Regions from separate parts of the Streptosporangium sp. NPDC000095 genome, predicted to be linked through region 3. Evidence: riboswitches for the same ligand, from Rfam matches in the RefSeq annotation. Region 3 holds a riboswitch; each other region holds the start of a gene.
What was found. Region 3 has a riboswitch for S-adenosylmethionine ahead of thrC (threonine synthase). Riboswitches for the same ligand answer to the same signal wherever they lie in the genome.
Positions count from the first base shown of each region.

Region 1: it holds a riboswitch for S-adenosylmethionine, as region 3 does, so the genes downstream of both, ACFY3V_RS03805 (glutathione S-transferase C-terminal domain-containing protein) here and thrC (threonine synthase) in region 3, are expected to answer to the same signal.
Region 2: it holds a riboswitch for S-adenosylmethionine, as region 3 does, so the genes downstream of both, ACFY3V_RS28240 (aminotransferase class V-fold PLP-dependent enzyme) here and thrC (threonine synthase) in region 3, are expected to answer to the same signal.

Region 1 covers NZ_JBIAZS010000001.1:921,810-927,411, forward strand. The annotation lists gene ACFY3V_RS03800 (FAD/NAD(P)-binding protein) at 1-1,567, opposite strand, end outside; gene ACFY3V_RS03805 (glutathione S-transferase C-terminal domain-containing protein) at 1,564-2,499, opposite strand; SAM riboswitch class IV at 2,539-2,651, opposite strand; gene ACFY3V_RS03810 (DUF402 domain-containing protein) at 2,704-3,225, shown strand; gene ACFY3V_RS03815 (ABC transporter permease) at 3,246-3,995, opposite strand; gene ACFY3V_RS03820 (ATP-binding cassette domain-containing protein) at 4,073-5,023, opposite strand; gene ACFY3V_RS03825 (TetR/AcrR family transcriptional regulator) at 5,124-5,602, shown strand, end outside.
Region 2 covers NZ_JBIAZS010000014.1:99,228-104,829, reverse strand. The annotation lists gene ACFY3V_RS28255 (SAM-dependent methyltransferase) at 1-300, shown strand, start outside; gene ACFY3V_RS28250 (cytochrome P450) at 321-1,520, opposite strand; gene ACFY3V_RS28245 (TerC family protein) at 1,540-2,523, opposite strand; SAM riboswitch class IV at 2,765-2,880, shown strand; gene ACFY3V_RS28240 (aminotransferase class V-fold PLP-dependent enzyme) at 2,933-4,240, shown strand; gene ACFY3V_RS28235 (NADH-quinone oxidoreductase subunit D) at 4,258-5,442, shown strand.
Region 3 covers NZ_JBIAZS010000023.1:86,449-92,050, reverse strand. The annotation lists gene ACFY3V_RS35975 (trehalose-6-phosphate synthase) at 1-701, opposite strand, end outside; gene ACFY3V_RS35970 (RNA polymerase sigma factor) at 969-1,526, shown strand; gene ACFY3V_RS35965 (S1 family peptidase) at 1,836-3,374, shown strand; SAM riboswitch class I at 3,656-3,796, shown strand; gene thrC (threonine synthase) at 3,811-5,100, shown strand; gene ACFY3V_RS35955 (MoaD/ThiS family protein) at 5,123-5,398, shown strand.

The DNA.
Region 1 (5,602 bases), on a different contig from region 3:
GGCGGTCCGCGGTCCGCACGTTCACCAGGCCCGACTCCTCGTCGAGCTCGCCGCGGTCGCGGAGCGCGCTGATGAGCGGGTCGACGGCCCGGCTCACGCTGGGCGCGGGCAGCCGGGCCTCGACGAGGGTGGTGGCCGCGACGCCGCCGGGCACGGTGGGGCTCTGTGCCCGCCAGCGTCCTTCATGGTGGTCGACCTTGAGGTTCGCGCCGAGGAAGGTGACCACCCCGGCCCTGGCGAGGGCGCGCATCTCCTCCAGCCGGGGTCCCGGCGGGCCGCTCGCGACGTAGCTGAAGAAGCCGCCGAACCACGGGTCGGAGATGCCCAGCTCGGCGAGGACGCCGTAGACGGAGAGCAGTCCGAGGATCATGGCGTGGTCGGCGCTGTGCGTGGGGTCGGAGCGCCGTTCCAGGTCGACGGCGAGATAGCCGTGCATCCACTTCTGCAGGCCCGCGTGGTCGCCGAACCGGATGCCGTCCAGCGGCCGGTCGAGCCGGTCGAAGTCGAGCCGGTCCGGGTGCCGGGGCACGGCCTGGCGGATCAGCTTTCGCATCCCGAGGCTGCGCCACTCCTCGGCCGCGAAGCCCTCCTCGAACTCCTCCCAGCCCAGCTTGACGCGCTTGGGGTGGGCGGTGATGAGCTCGTGGTAGTACGCGAAGGCCAGTTCCTTGGCGACCAGGGGCCACACGTCCCTGCGGAAGTCCCACGGTCCCTCGCCCAGCGCCTCGCGGGTGAGGAAGCGCGGCACCGGCGGGCGGGCGCCCTTGAAGGAGTAGCCGGTCTTGGAGTGGTACGGCACCCCGCGCCGCGAACCCACGTGCAGGAGAGGCTCCTGCCCGCTGGGCAGGTAGACGAGCTCCCCGTCGTACTCGCGGACGAACCGGCCGCCCCGGCCCGAGGTGAGCAGCACCATCAGGTCGACGAAGGCGAGCCCCATCCCCCGTACGATCACCGGCTCCCTCGCGGGGATGCCGTCCAGGTCGAGGTCCGCCGCGTAGCCGGTGGGTAGATAGCGCAGCCCCGTACGTGTGGCGAGGCGGGCCAGCGTGCCCTCCTCACTCGTCGGGGTCACGTCGCCGTGTCCCTGGGCGAGGATCACCGCGTCGACCTCGATCGTCCCGCCGTTCTCCAGCCTCACCGCCTGGCCGCCGGGGACGTCGGCGAGGTCGACGGCGCGGGTGGCGTGCACGTGCACCCGGACGCCGCGCGGCGCGGTCGCCACCGTGTGGCGGAAGACGTGGGAGAGGTAGCCGCTCTGCGCGGGGCGGGTGGCGAACCTGCCGGGGTCTCCGCCGAGCCATTCGGCCAGCGTGGGACCAGGGCGGATCGGTCCCTCGCACCGCACCGACTCGTCGGTGAAGAGCGTCACGTCGGCCGCGGTGGAGTTCATCCAGAGCAGGTCCGGCTGGTCGCGCCGCCAGACGCGCCCGCCGCCCGGCGGGTGGGGGTCGATCACGTGGACGTCCAGCGACGGCCAGCCGAGCAGGTCGGCGGCGTTGGCGCAGATCCGCTCCACCAGGCAGGTGCCCGTCGGTCCCGCGCCGACGACGGCGATCGAGGCGCTCATACGGCGGCTCTGCGGTGCGGCTCGTCCCAGTCGGCGTACAGCGGCTCGACCGGGACACGCCAGGGGTCGGTCTCGCCGCGGAAGGGGGAGATGACGGTGAAGTCGGTGTTCTCGCGGAAGGCGGGGTGGGCGTACAGGTCCCTGGCGTAGGCCCACAGGTTGGTGAAGGCGGTCAGCGGGCGCTCGCTGATCCTGGCCGCCGGGTTGTCGCTCAGGTCGAAGCGGAGCAGGGTCGGCCAGAGCCGTACGTCCGCCTCGGTGATCCCCGAGCCGAACAGGTACCTGCGGTCGGTCAGCCGGTCGTCCAGCTCGTCCAGGAAGGCGATCACCTCTGCGCGCGCCTCGGTGTACGCGGTCTCGGTGGTGGCCGACGCCACGCGGCCCGCCGCCGTGTTGACGATCTCGTAGATCCTCGTGTTGAGCTCGTCGATCTCCGGCCTGAGCTCCTCGGGGTAGAGGTCGGCCTCTGGGTCGCCGCCGAACCGGGTGGCGAGGTCGATCGTGATGTCGGGGAAGTTGTTGCTGACGATGCGGCCGCTCGTCCTGTCCCACAGGACCGGTACGGAGACGTGCCCGTCGAAGCCGGGCTCGGTCGTCTCGTACGCCTGCCGCAGGGTGGTGAAGCCGTTGACCGGGTCGGCCCCGCGCCGCTCACGGAAGGCCCACCCGCGTCCGTCGCGCTCGTCGTCGACGTAGGAGAGCGAGACCACGTCCTGGAGTCCCTTGAGGGAGCGCACGATGGCGGCGCGCTGCGCGTACGGACAGACGGCCGCGACGTAGAGGTGGTAGCGCCCCGGCTCGGCGGGAAAGGCGGTCGTGCCGATCCGCCCGGTGAAGGGGTAGCGCAGGCCGGGCCTGCCACCGGGCCGGTAGTGGCCGTGGGTGTCGAGGTCGACGGGGCTCGCGTGGTTCAGTGTGCTGCTCTTCGGCATCTGGCGCTCCCGGACATGTCGTGGTGACCCCGGTGAGGGGGTCCGCGCTTGCGGCACGCCCACCGTGCCGCCTGGTCTCCCCCGGGGGCACCCCGCCGCGGTGCGAGGGTTGCCGGTCAGCCAGCCGGGGCTTCGCACTGACACTCTTAACCTATTTAGAAGGTAGGAAATACATAGATCTCTGTCAAGCCTTAATGTCGGGGAATGTCCTATGAGAGCGTGAACGTGGTCTACCGCAAGTACGACGGGTCACTGCACTGGCACCACCGCGGCCTGCTGCTCGGCGAGGACGAGCACGGGGTGTGGACGGGCTGCGTGGCCAACTCCGTCGGCCACAAGGGCGACGGCCCCGCAGTCGCCTGGCCTCATCCGTTCGTGATGCTCTTCCCTCGCGACGCCTGGTGGACGGCCGCGTTCAACACGGCACCGCACAAGCACGAGATCTACTGCGACATCTCCACGGTGCCGCGGTGGAGCGACGGCCAGGTCACCATGATCGACCTCGACCTCGACGTGATCAGGGTCCGCGAGAACCTGCTGAAGGGCCGCCTGAGCCGGGTCTTCCTGGACGACGAGGACGAGTTCGAGGAGCACCGGGTCAGGTACGCCTACCCGCCCGACGTGGTCGAGCACGCCCGTGCCTCGGCCGCCTGGCTGATGGAGGCGGTCACCACCCGAACCGCCCCCTTCGGGGACGCGCCGCACTGGCTCACCCTGGTCAGCTGAGCGCGTCCCCTCCGGCCACCTCAGGCGCGGTTACGGAACAGCCTGCCGGACAGCAGCGCCGAGACCAGCAGGAAACCGCCGCACCAGGCCAGCGCCTTCCACGGGTCGCTCCCCACGGGCGTGTCGAGCAGCAGGCCGCGCACGGACTCGATGATCGGCGTGGCCGGCTGGTTCTCCGCGAACCCGTGCAGCCACGCGGGCATGGTGTGGACCGGGACGAAGGCGCTACTCGGGTAGGGCAGGAACATCACCGCGAAGGTGAAGCCGCCCGCGGCCTCCGGCGTCCTGGCCAGCAGGCCGACCACGGCGGAGACCGCGGAGACGGCCAGGACGAACACCACCAGGATGCCCGCCGCCGCGGCCCAGCCCGCCAGGTCCGCGTTCGCCCGGAAACCGAGCAGGAAGGCGACGACGAACACGATGACGAGCGAGGTGAGGTTGCGCACGGTGCTGGCGGCCACGTGCCCGCCCAGGAACGCCGCCCCCCCGATGTCCATCGACCTGAACCTGTCGACGATCCCCCGGCTCATGTCCTGGCTGACGGCGACCGCGGTCAGGGAGGCGCCGTAGGAGGCGCACATGACGAGGACGCCGGGGACGGCGTAGGTGACGTAGTCGGTGCCGGTCTGGATCGCGCCGCCGAACAGGTAGACGAACATCAGCATGATCATGACGGGCAACAGGAACGAGGTGATCAGCGCGTCGAGGTTGCGCAGCGACAGGCGGACGGCGCGGCCGGTCATGACCGGCCAGGCGACGAGCTCAGACACCGGCCCGCCCCCCGCACTCGACCACGGGACCGGACACTCGCCGCTCCTCGATTGTCGAGACGTCCATCACCGTGAGGTCAGACACCGGCCCGCTCCTTGTCCGTCGGATTGTCCGTCAGGGCGAGGAACGCGTCGTCGAGCGTGGCGCCTCGCACGGTGAACCTCTCGACCGCGGAACGCCCGGGATCCACCTCGTCCAGCAGGGCGCGGATCTGCGCGGCGCTCCCGTCGGTGGCCGCCTCGACGGTGAGCCTGGCGGGATCGGCGTGCACGGCACGCGCACCGAGCAGGCGCGTCACCTCGGCGAACGAGCCGGCGTCGGCCAGTACGAGGTTCAGCCGCCAGGCGGCGACCCTCGCCTTGAGCTCGTCGGCGGTGCCCTCCGCCACCACCCGCCCGCCGTCGAGCAGCGCGATCCTGCCGGCGAGGCTGTCGGCCTCCTCCAGGTACTGGGTGGTGAGGAAGACCGTCGTCCCCGAGTCGGCGAGGCGGGTGATCACCTCCCACATCGCCTGCCTGCTCCGCACGTCGAGCCCGGTCGTCGGCTCGTCGAGAAAGATCACCGATGGTGCGCCGACGAGCCCGGCAGCCAGGTCCAGGCGTCGCCACATACCACCCGAGTACGTGCCGACCCGCCGCTTTCCCGCCTCTACCAGGTCGAACCGCTCCAGGAGCTCGGCCGCCCTGCGGCGGGCCCCCGCGCGTGACAGGCCGGACAGGCGGCCCATCATCCGGAGGTTCTCCTCGCCGGTCAGCAACTCGTCGACCGCCGCGTGCTGGCCGGTCAGGCTGATGGCGCGGCGCACCCGGCGGCGGTCGCGGACGATGTCGAACCCGGCGACCGTGGCCCGTCCCCCGTCCGGCCCGACCAGCGTCGCCAGGGTGCGTACGGTCGTCGTCTTGCCCGCCCCGTTGGAGCCGAGCAGCGCGTACACGCTCCCCCTGGCGACGCGCAGGTCGACGCCCTTCAGGACGGCGACCCTGCCGTAGGACTTGGTGAGGCCGACCGCCTCTATCGCTGTATCCACTGCCCCTCCTGTGTATGGCGTACGCTCTACTGTTTATGACATACACGATATTGCGTAAGGTATACACTCACAGAAAAGGACGGTCAAGCCCGGGAGCGCGATGGAAGTGCCGGAGAGCGTGGAGATCGCCTGGGGCCTGCGCGAGCGGCCCGGCAAGGGCCCCAAACGCAGCCTGAGCCTGGAGCACATCGTGGAGGCCGCCCTGCGGGTGGGCTCCGCGGAAGGGCTCGCCGCGGTCTCGATGAGCAAGATCGCCGCCGAGCTGGACGTCTCCACGATGGCGCTCTACCGCTACGTCTCGTCCAAGGGCGACCTGCTCATGCTCATCACGGACGCGGTGCTCGGCCCGCCTCCCCCGCTCCCCGAGCAGGGCGACGACTGGCGTCAGGGCGTCCACCGATGGGGCGCCGCCATGCGCGTCGCCCTGCAGCGACACCCCTGGTCGCTGCGCATCCCCATCACCGGGCCGGGAATCATGCCCAACCACGTCGCCTGGCTGGAGACCGGACTGCGCTGCCTGCGCGGCACCGGACTGGACGCGGACACGAAGCTCGCGGCGCTGCTGCTGGTCAACGGCTT
Region 2 (5,602 bases), on a different contig from region 3:
TACCGGGACGGAGCGACGGTCGCGCCCGTGCCCGACGGGTCGTGCGACATCACCGCCCACGTGGCGCTCGACGCCTGCGCGGCCTCCGGCGAGAGCGCCGGAGCCGTCACGACGGCGCTGACCACGCAGCGCGAGGCGTTGCGCGCCCTGGGCGTCACCGGGAGCCGTCCGCCGGTCGAGCAGGCGGGAAACGACCCGCGCGGCTACCTGCGGGCCCTCACCAGGGCCTCCGAGGAGGCCGAGCTCATCGCCCCCGGCGGCCTCGGCGGCTTCGGCTGGCTCTCTCAGAGCCGCCACTGAGAGCGCCGCTCCGGACCGGTTCAGACCCGCACATCGAGGGCGGTGAGGCCCCGGATGACGTAGCCGGGACCCCAGGTGGGTTCGGTGACGAGTTCCATCTTCGGCGCCTTGCGCAGGAGGGCGCCGAAGGATTCGATCAGCTCCACCCTGGCCAGCGGTGCCCCGAGGCAGAAGTGGATGCCGGCGCCGAAGGAGATGTGCGGGTTGTCGGCCCGGCCCACGTCCAGGCGGGCGGGGTCGGCGAAGACCTCGGGATCGCGGTTGGCCGAGCCGAACAGCAGCGCCACCTCGGAGCCGCGCGGGATGTCGATCCCGCCCACCGAGACGTCCTCCAGCACCCAGCGTTCGAACATCTGCAGCGGGGTGTCCCAGCGCATCAGCTCCTCGATCGCCGTGGGCAGCAGGGTGTGATCGGCGCGGAGCCGGTCGAGTTCCGCCTGGTTGCGGAAGAGCGACCACCAGCCGTTGCCGGTGACGTTCACGGTGGCCTCGTGTCCGGCGTTGAGCAGCAGCACGCAGGTGCCGACCAGCTCCTCCTCGGTGAGCCGGTCGCCCTCGTCGGCCACCAGGGCGAGCGCGCTGATCAGGTCGTCACCGGGGTCGGCCCTGCGGGCGCGGGCCAGCTCGACGAGATAGGCGGAGAACTCCTCGGCCGCCCGTACGGCGGTGTGCTGGGCCTCGACCGACGGCTGGAGCTCGTACATGCCGCAGATGTCGGCCGACCAGGGGCGCAGCAGGTGCCGGTCGGCCTCGGGGATGCCGAGCATCTCGGCGATCACGGTGACCGGGAGCGGCTCGGCGACCTCGGCGATCAGGTCGCCTCCGCCGCGCTCGACGAAGACGTCCACGAGCTCCTCGGCCATGCGGGCGATCTTGGGGCGGAGGGCCTGGACCATGCGGGGGGTGAACGCCTTCGAGACCAGCCGCCGGAGCCTGGTGTGCACCGGCGGCTCGACGTCGAGCATCCCTGCCCTGATCACCCGCCAGAACGGGTCCTGGAACTCGGGGTCGTCCGGCCTGCCGAACTCCTGGTGCGAGGCCACGTGCAGGTAGGACCGGCCGAGCCTGCGGTCTCGCAGCAGCGCGTTGACGTCGGCGTGCCTCGCCACCAGCCATTGGCCGGTCGGCTCGAAGAAGCCGACCGGCCGCTCCCGCCTCAGCTCGTCGTAGACGTCGTAGGGGTGGGCGACGAATTCCGGATTCCAGGGATCAAAGCGCACGTAAACATCGTAATCCTGGTCAGGAGTCGGGCCGCTTGTCCGAATTTCCCTTTTCGGGTGATTCATCCACTTCGCCCGCAGGACCGGTCCGGCTCGCCGGAACCCCCTGAGGCACCGCGGCCGCCGACGCCTCCGAACCGGCCCGATGCGTAGGATCCACCGAGTCCTTCGGGTCCTTCCGGTCCGTGCCGTCCATGCCGTCCGTGCCGTCCGTGCCGTCCGTGCCGTCCACCGAGTCCGTACGACCCGACTGGTCCTCGGCACCGTAGCGAGAACGCAGCTCGACCGGCTTACGCCTGCCCGCCTTGCCGCGCATCCGGATGTTCAGCAGCTCCACCAGCAGCGAGAACGCCATCGCGAAGTAGATGTAGCCCTTGGGGATGTGCTGCTCGAACCCCTCGGCGATGAGCACGACGCCGATCAGCACCAGGAAGGACAGGGCGAGCATCTTGATGCTCGGGTGCCGGTCCACGAAGCGGCTGATCGGCCCGGAGGCGATCAGCATCACGATGACCGAGACGATGACGGCCGCGATCATGACGCCCAGCTCGTCGACCATGCCGACCGCGGTGATCACCGAGTCGAGCGAGAAGACGACGTCGAGGATCATGATCTGGATGATCACCGAGGTGAAGGACGCCGACACCTTGCCCTCGGAGTGGTGGGAGTCCCCCTCCAGGCTGCTGTGCATCTCGTGGACGCTCTTGCCCAGCAGGAACAGGCCTCCGAGTATCAGGATCAGGTCGCGCCCCGATATCCCCTGCCCGAAGACCTCGAACATCGGCGTCGTGAGCCTCACCACCCACGACAGCGCGAACAACAGGAGCAGACGGCTGAGCAGGGCGACGGAAATACCGATCTTGCGTGCCCTGTCACGCTGCGCGGGCGGGAGCTTGCCCACCAGGATCGAGATGAAGATGATGTTGTCGATCCCCAGGACGATCTCCAGGGCGACAAGGGTGAAAAAACCTATCCATATCTCGGGGTTGGTCACCCAATCCATGGCCTTCTCCTTCTTCGGCCGATTTCTTCGGCCAACGCTCGAACGCGCGATCATCCAGCCGGCTGAACCTTCTTCGGCTGACTCCAGGACGACCGGGAAAGGCCCCGAGTTCCTTCCTTTCATCACAACTCGCCGTCAATTCGCCGGACGCGCCCAGGCGCCCGCTCCTGCCCCGGATACCGGGACGATCACCTTTCGGACTTGCGGGCCACCGCGGGACGTCGGTTATAGTGCCTCCGTAGGTCATGAGTGCCAGTGACAAGCCCCGGCTCGCTGGCCGGCAACCCTCGCGTCCGCGGCGGGGTGCCCCGGGTGAGGACCTGGTCCGGCACGAGGTGTGCCGGGCAAGCGCGGGCTCCAGGCACCTATGCCATGGGTTGGGGTCCGATGACCTCGAAGGAGCCATGGCGTGTCCACCCTCACGATCAGCACCCCCGCCACCCCCGCCACCCCGGCCACCACCGCCGTCCCCGAGACCCGCGCGTCCGGTGACCGGCCGATCCCGGCCGTGCTCGGCTCGGACCTGGAGGTCCCGGTCAGGGGCGGCAGGCTCGTCCGCTACGCCAACCTCGACTACGCCGCGAGCGCCCCCTGTCTGGAGCCGGTGAGCGCCGCCGTCGCCGCCGCGCTCCCGGCCTACTCCAGCGTCCACCGCGGCGCCGGGTACGCGTCCCAGCTGACCACGGCCCGCTACGAGCAGGCCAGGCACACGGTGCGGGCCTTCGTCGGCGCCCGCCCCGACGACTCGGTGATCTTCACCCGCAACACCACGGACGCGACCAACCTGCTGGCCCGTAGCCTGCCCGAGGGCACCACCACCGTGGTCTTCGACACCGAGCACCACGCCTCGCTGCTCCCCTGGGAGCGGGTCGTGCGGCTCGCGGCCCCCGCCTTCCCCGGCGAGGCCGTCCGCGCCGTCGACGACGCCCTCGCCTCGATCGACGGCCCCAAGCTGCTCGTCGTGACCGCCGCCTCCAACGTCACCGGGGAGCTGTGGCCGATCGCGGCGCTCGCCCACATCGCCCACCGCCACGGTGCCCGCGTCCTCGTCGACGCCGCGCAGCTCGTCCCGCACCGCCGCCTCAACCTGACGGCCCTCGATCTGGACTACGTGGTCTTCTCCGGCCACAAGCTCTACGCGCCGTTCGGCACGGGCGCGCTGATCGGCCGTTCCGACTGGCTCGCCGACGCCGAGCCGTACCTGCGGGGCGGCGGGGCGGTGAAGGCCGTGAACGACGACGACACCGAGTGGCACGACGACCCCGAGGCGCGGCACGAGGCCGGAACCCCGAACGTGCTGGGCGCCATCGCGCTCGCCGCGGCCTGCGACGCGCTGTCCGCCACCGGCTGGACCCCACTGGTCCGCGAGGAGGAGCACCTCCTCCGGCGCCTGAGGGCGGGCCTCGCAGGTATCCCCGGCGTCCACGAGCTGTCCCTGTGGGGCCCGGACCACCCGCGCGTCGGCATCGTCTCCTTCGTGGTGGACGGCTTCACCGCCCGCGAGGTCGCCGAGGCCCTGTCCGGCGACTACGGCATCGGGGTCCGCGACGGCAAGTTCTGCGCCCACCCCTTCGTACGGCACCTGCTGGGCGCCAAGGACGGCGGCTGCGACGACGTCACCGCCTCCGCCGTCCGCGCTTCCATCGGCATCGGGACCACCTCCGAGCACGTCGACCGACTGATCGGCGCCCTGCGGGATCTTGCCTCGCGCGGCTGACGTGACAGCATGGCCCTATGACTGAAGGCGCGCGCCGTGAGCTGAGCGTGGGGATGGGGGCTGGAGCCGAGGCCGTACGGGGGGCGGACGGCAAGGACCTCGCGACCGAGGACATGGTCCTCAACATCGGGCCGCAGCACCCGTCCACGCACGGTGTGCTGCGGCTGCGGCTCACGCTGGACGGGGAGCGGATCAGCTCCGCCGAGCCGATCGTGGGCTACATGCACCGGGGCGCCGAGAAGCTCTTCGAGGTGCGCGACTACCGGCAGATCATCGTGCTGGCGAACCGGCACGACTGGCTGTCGGCGTTCGCCAACGAGCTGGGCGTCGTGCTCGCGGTGGAGCGGATGCTCGGCATGGAGGTGCCGGCGAGGGCGGTCTGGACGCGCACGCTGATGGCCGAGCTCAACCGGGTGCTCAGCCACCTGATGTTCCTCGGCTCCTACCCGCTGGAGCTCGGCGCGATCACCCCGGTCTTCTACGCGTTCCGGGAGCGCGAGACCCTCCAGGCCGTGATGGAGGAGATCTCCGGCGGGCGCATGCACTACATGTTCAACCGGGTCGGCGGCCTCAAGGAGGAGATCCCCGCGGGGTGGACGGGCCGGGTCGCCCAGGCCGTGGCCGACGTGCGGCGGCGACTGCCCGACATCGAGAACCTCATCGCCGACAACGAGATCTTCCTCGCCCGCACGCGCGGGGTGGGCGTCCTCGACCGCGAGACGATCATGCAGTACGGCGTGAGCGGCCCGATCGCCCGCGCCTCCGGCGTCGACCTCGACCTGCGCAGGGACGAGCCGTACCTCGCCTACGGCGAGGTGCCGGTGAAGGTCGTCACCCGGTCGGCGGGAGACTGCCACGCCCGGTTCGAGGTGCTGCTCGAACAGGTGAAGGTCTCCCTCGACCTGGCCGACGCCTGCGTGGAGCGGCTCGTCGACCTGCCCCCGGGGCCGGTCAACCAGCGTCTGCCCAAGGTGTTGAAGGTGCCCGAGGGCCACACCTACGCCTGGACGGAGAGCCCGCTGGGCCTCAACGGCTACTACCTGGTCTCGCGCGGGGAGAAGACGCCGTGGCGGATGAAGCTCCGCTCGGCCTCCTTCAACAACGTCCAGGTGCTGCGCGAGATGCTCCCCGGCCACCTGGTCTCGGACATGGTCGCCATTTTGGGCTCGATGTTCTTCGTCGTCGGCGACATCGACAAGTAAGGCACGGTTGCAACCGCATGATCGAATCCGGCGGAGACCAGGAGAGGGCGACCCCTGTACCCTCCACACCTCTTCCCGCGCCCTCCGCCCCGAAATCCCGGGAAACCCCCGGAACACCAGGGACACCAGGAACCTCTGGGACTTCGGAAACCACCGAGAG
Region 3 (5,602 bases):
CGCTCCCCGCGGTCGACCCGCGCCCCGAGCACCGCCTCGCAGCAGTCCATGAACGCCCCGCCCCAGCGGTCGGTGAGGAAGCCCGCGTGGTCGGCGCCGAGGATGCCTTCGAGGAGCTCGGTCGCCACGTCGTCGGGGAGCAGGCTGAAGTATTCCGGCGGGGCCCACGGCGTGTGCGAGAAGTGCGCCACCCGCAGGTCGGGGCGCTCCCCCCTGAGCATCGCCGGGGCGAGACTCAGGTGGTAGTCCTGCACCATCACCCGCGCCCCGTGCGGGGCCTCCTCGGCCAGCGCCATCGCGAACGCCTCGTTGTAGGCCTGGTACGACTCCCACTCCCTGCGGAACCTGGCGTCGAAGTGCGGCCGGTTGGGGGTGTCGTAGAGGAGGTGGTGGACGAACCACAGGGTGGAGTTGGCGACCGCGTTGTAGGCGCGGTGGAAGGTCGCCGGGGGGATGTCGAGCATCCGCACCGTCCCGGTGTCGTAGCCCGCCTGGTCGAGCCGGCCGCCGGGCGCGAGCCGCACGGCGCTTCGGTCGCCGTCGGACAGCGCCGCGCAGACCCACAGCGCGTTGACGTCCCTCGCGACCTCCGACAGGCCGGAGACCAGGCCGCCACCTCCCCTGCGCATGGACAGTGAGCCGTCCTCGGAGAGGGTGAAGGAGACGGGGCCGCGGTTGGAGGCCACCAGGATCGCGCTCATGAGATCCCTTCTTCACTGGCTGGGGACACGCCTGTTTTCGAAGGTTAACCGGCACCGCAGCGGGGTGTCCTCGCCCTTCGGGTCAACGAAAGAACGGTGTTCAACGAATTGTGTCAGCTCTTGTCGGCAGGTGAAGTGATGAGGCTCGACGTATCACCCTTTTGGCGGCAAGAAGGGGAGGGCTTTGGCAGGGAGAAGGGGAGGGGCGCCGTCCGAGGGCCGGACCATAGGATGTCCAGCGACCGTGACCGCTGATGGGGGCCCGTGATGGCGCTGGACGAGACGACCGAGGACCTGGCCCGATCGGCCGCCCAGGGCGACCACCGCGCGCTCGGTGAGCTGCTGAGGCGGATCGAGCCCGCCGTGCTCAGGCACTGCGGCCGGATCCTTCCCTTCAGGCAGGACGCCGAGGAGGCCTGCCAGGACACCCTGCTCGCGGTGGCGCGCAACATCGGCCGTTTCGAAGGGCGTGCCCGGTTCAGCACCTGGCTGCACATCGTGACCGCCAACTGCGCGAGGACCACCTATCGCTCGCTGAAGCGCCGCGCCGCCGAGCAGAGTTCGGACGAGCTGCCGCTGCAGAAGCCGGATGTCGCCCGGGTGAGCGTGATCGCCGGGTCCCGGCTGGACCTGCTCGACGCGATGGAGGCGCTGGAGGCCGAGAAGCCGGAGCTCGCCCAGGCGCTGGTGCTGCGTGACATCTGCCAGCTCGACTACAACGAGGTGGCCGAGCAGCTCCGGATCCCGCTGGGCACCGCCAAGTCGCGCATCCACCAGGCGCGCAAATACGTCCAGGGCGCCCTGGGCGACGCCTACGGCTTCTGATCCCGACTTCGATCCCGGCCGCTCGGCTCGATTTCGCTCTCGGGAGCCCGGTCCGGGTTCGTCCTGGTCGTCCGGCTCCGAGGTTGATCTCGGCCGTCCGGTTCGAGAGGGGCAGCCCGGTTCGGGAAGGGCCGGATGGTTCTGGAGGGGCCAGGGCCGGTGGGAACCGTTCGTGAACACCTTCCGCGTGGCGCGCGGCTTCGGCGGCCTTGTCTGATCTAGAGTGGCGTTGCCCACGTCACGTGATCAATGGGTGACATGCAGTGACCTCCCCTCGCGCTTCACAGGCAAAGGTCGAGGAGAACCCACATGTCCCGCAGACACGTCCTCATCGCATCATGCGCCCTGACCGCAACCGCGCTCGCCCTGGCCGCCGTACCGGCCGGCGCCGAACCTCAGGCGGCGGACGCCCCGGCCACGCACGTCGTCCCGTCCGCGGAGATGGCCGTGCCGGTCGCGTCGGTCGCGCTGAAGCCGCCGCCCGGAATGATAAGGGCGCTCGTACGCGACCTGCGCCTCACCCCGGCCGAGGCCCAGGTACGCCTGCTCAACGAGGCCCGCCTATCCTCGGTCGCGGCGCAGCTGAACAGAAGACTCGGCTCCAGTTATGGCGGCACCTGGCTTCGGGGAAACACCGCGAGCACCCTGGTGGCGGCCACCACCAGTGTTACCGACATTCCCGTGATCCTCGCGGCGGGTGCCGAGGCCGAGGTCGTCGCCAGATCGCTGGAGGAACTCACTGGGATCCAGGAGAAGATCAACCACTCCAGCGCATCGTCGCTCGTGTCGAGTGTGCGTCTTATCGACGTGAAGAGGAACAAGGTGGTCGTCCTCTCCCCGAAACCCGATGCGGCTGAAAACCTCGTCCAGAGCACCGGTGTGGACGAGGAGGCAGTGGTCGTGCTGCCCAGTGCCGAGACTCCCCTGCCCCTGTACGACCTGGTGGGCGGTAACGCCTACTACATCGGCGCCACCAGCCGATGCTCGATCGGCTTCTCCGTGCTCAAGGGCACCCAGCCGGGCTTCGTCAGCGCGGGCCACTGTGGAAAGAGCGGCGACGTCACCACCGGCTACAACCGAGTCGGCCAGGGCGTTTTCCAGGGGTCCACCTTCCCCGGCAACGACTACTCCTGGGTCGCGGTCAACTCCAACTGGACGCCCACTCCCGCGGTGGACAACGGCCAGGGCGGCACCGTGCCCGTCGCCGGAGCCACGGTCGCCATCGAGGGGGCGTCGGTCTGCCGGTCCGGCTCCACCACCGACTGGCACTGCGGCCTCATCCAGCAGCGCGGCGCCAGCGTCACCTATCCCCAGGGCACCGTCTCCGGGCTGACCCGCACCAGCGTCTGCGCCGAGCCCGGGGATTCCGGCGGCTCCTTCATCTCCATCGACCAGGCCCAGGGCGTCACCTCGGGCGGCTCCGGCGACTGCACTCAGGGCGGCACCACCTACTTCCAGCCGATCGGCCCGATCCTCACCGCCTATGGCCTGACCTTGAGGACCGTCGCGGGCAATCGGCCACCGCCGGTCTCGGGCACCTGCACCGGCTTCCCGAACACCTACACCGGCACCCTGGCCAACGGCGCGTCCGCCTACCAGCCGAACGGCCGCTACTACAGGTCGACCAAGGGGGGCATCCACAAGGGCTGCCTGGACGCCGACGACGGCGTCGACTTCGACCTGTATCTCCAGAAGTGGAACGGCGGGAACTGGTCGGTCGTCGCCACCTCCGACGGCCCGAGGACCGACGAGAGCATCTCCTACACCGGCACGCCCGGCTACTACCGCTACCGGGTGGTCTCCTCGTCCGGCGTCGGCGCGTACACCCTGGGGTTCAAGGCGCCGTGACCGCCGACCGGACGCCGCCCGCGGGGCGCGTCCGGCGACGACCGGAAGGGGTGAGGCTCCCGCAGGGCGGACGATCACCGAGGATCGTCCGTCCGGCGGGGGCCTCACCTGTCCTTTCACCTGTTTTTCCAGCCACGCCGCCTGTCTCGGGGGCGGAGGAACGGATCCGGCTGTCCGCTGGATAACACGCCTTATCTCGCACAGTGAGACATGAAGTCAGGAGGGCGGCAGGGCGGGGTAGAGTGCTCAAGACCTGCGCGTCAGGTTTCCAACTGAATATCTGCTCATCCAGAGGGGTGGAGGGACCGGCCCTGCGAAGCCCCGGCAACCATCCCGGTTCACGACCCGTGATCTGAACGAGGTCGACCGGGACAGGTGCCAATTCCGGTCTGTGACCAGGGTGGTCCAGACGAAGATGAGGGAAAGGCCTCGCTTCATGGCGCTCGCAACCACTGAGAACACCACCTCCTCCGCTCGTGCCGACGGCGCGCGCGACCGGCGCTTCGGCCCCGCCGTGGCGCTGTCCTGCCGGGAGTGCGGTGCCCGCTACGACCTCGGCCCCAGCTTCGCGTGTACCGAGTGTTTCGGGCCCCTTGAGATCGCGTACGACTTCGGGCGGGTGACCCGGGAGCGGATCGCCGAGGGGCCGACCAACATCTGGCGCTACCGCTCGCTGCTGCCCGTCCCCGAGGACGTGGCCGCCAAGCCCAACATGGCACCCGGCTGGACCAAGCTCGTCAACGCCGGCAACCTCGCCCGCGAGCTGGGCATCCGCTCGCTGCACGTGAAGGACGACTCCGGCAACCCCACCCACTCCTTCAAGGACCGCGTGGTGGCCATCGCCGTCGAGGCGGCACGCAACTTCGGCTTCCACACCCTCTCCTGCTCCTCCACCGGCAACCTCGCCGGCGCCGTGACCGCCGCCGCCGCGCGGGCCGGGCTGGACGCCTGCGTGTTCATCCCCTCCGACCTGGAGCAGGCCAAGATCGTCATGGCCTCCGTGTACGGCGGCAGGCTCATCGGCATCGAGGGCACCTACGACGACGTGAACCGCTTCTGCTCTGAGCTCATCGGCGACGAGCTGGGCGACCAGTGGGGCTTCGTCAACGTCAACCTCCGCCCGTACTACGCGGAGGGTTCCAAGACGCTCGCCTACGAGATCGCCGAGCAGCTCGGCTGGCGCCTTCCCGACCAGATCGTCATTCCGGTCGCCTCCGGCTCGCAGCTCACGAAGATCGACAAGGGCTTCAAGGAGCTGATCGCGCTCGGCCTGGTCGAGGACAGGCCGTACAAGATCTTCGCCGCCCAGGCCGAGGGGTGCTCCCCGGTCTCCTCCGCCTACAAGGCGGGCCACGACGTGATCCGGCCGGTCAAGCCGGACACGATCGCCAAGTCGCTCGCGATCGGTAACCCGGCCGACGGACCGTACGTCCTGGACATCGCCCGCCGCACCGGCGGCGCGGTCGAGGACGTCACCGACGCCGAGATCGTCGACTCGATCCGGCTGCTGGCGAGGACCGAGGGCATCTTCGCCGAGACGGCGGGAGGCGTCGTCGTCGGGGTGCTGCGCAAGCTGGTCGCCTCGGGCACGCTCGACCCCGACGCCGAGACCGTGGTCCTCAACACCGGTGACGGTCTCAAGACCCTGGACGCGGTGGCCGCGGAGGCGCGCCCGACCGCAGTGATTCGACCCTCTCTTGACGCATTCCGTGCGGCTATCGCCTAGAAATCGTGAAAGGTACTGAATTATGAGCGTTTCTGTGCGGATTCCGACGATTCTCCGGACTTACACCGATGGTGCCGCCGAGGTGAACGGAGAAGGCGAGACCCTGCGCGATGTTCTTCAGAAGCTCGACGCGGACTTCCCGGGGATCGGTGCCCGGATTCTCGATGAATCGGGAAAGATCCGACGTTTTGTCAATGTCTACGTTGGGGATGAGGACGTCCGTTTCGCCGACAACCTCGACACGGCGACGCCCTCCGGTGTTCAGATCTCCATCATCCCGGCGGTGGCCGGAGGCTGACTCCTTCGCCCTGACGCGGCCCTGACCGCCTCGCGTCGCACCGCGTCATCCCCAGGGGCACCCGCGAATCCACGGCACCCGCCCGGCTCCGGCCGGGCGGGTGCCGTGTTTTATGACAGAAGCTCATATTTGTCGCGTGCACGAATAATGTAACCCCTGACTAACCAGCAGTGATGATGAAACTTTCTCCTCGTGATAAAAGCT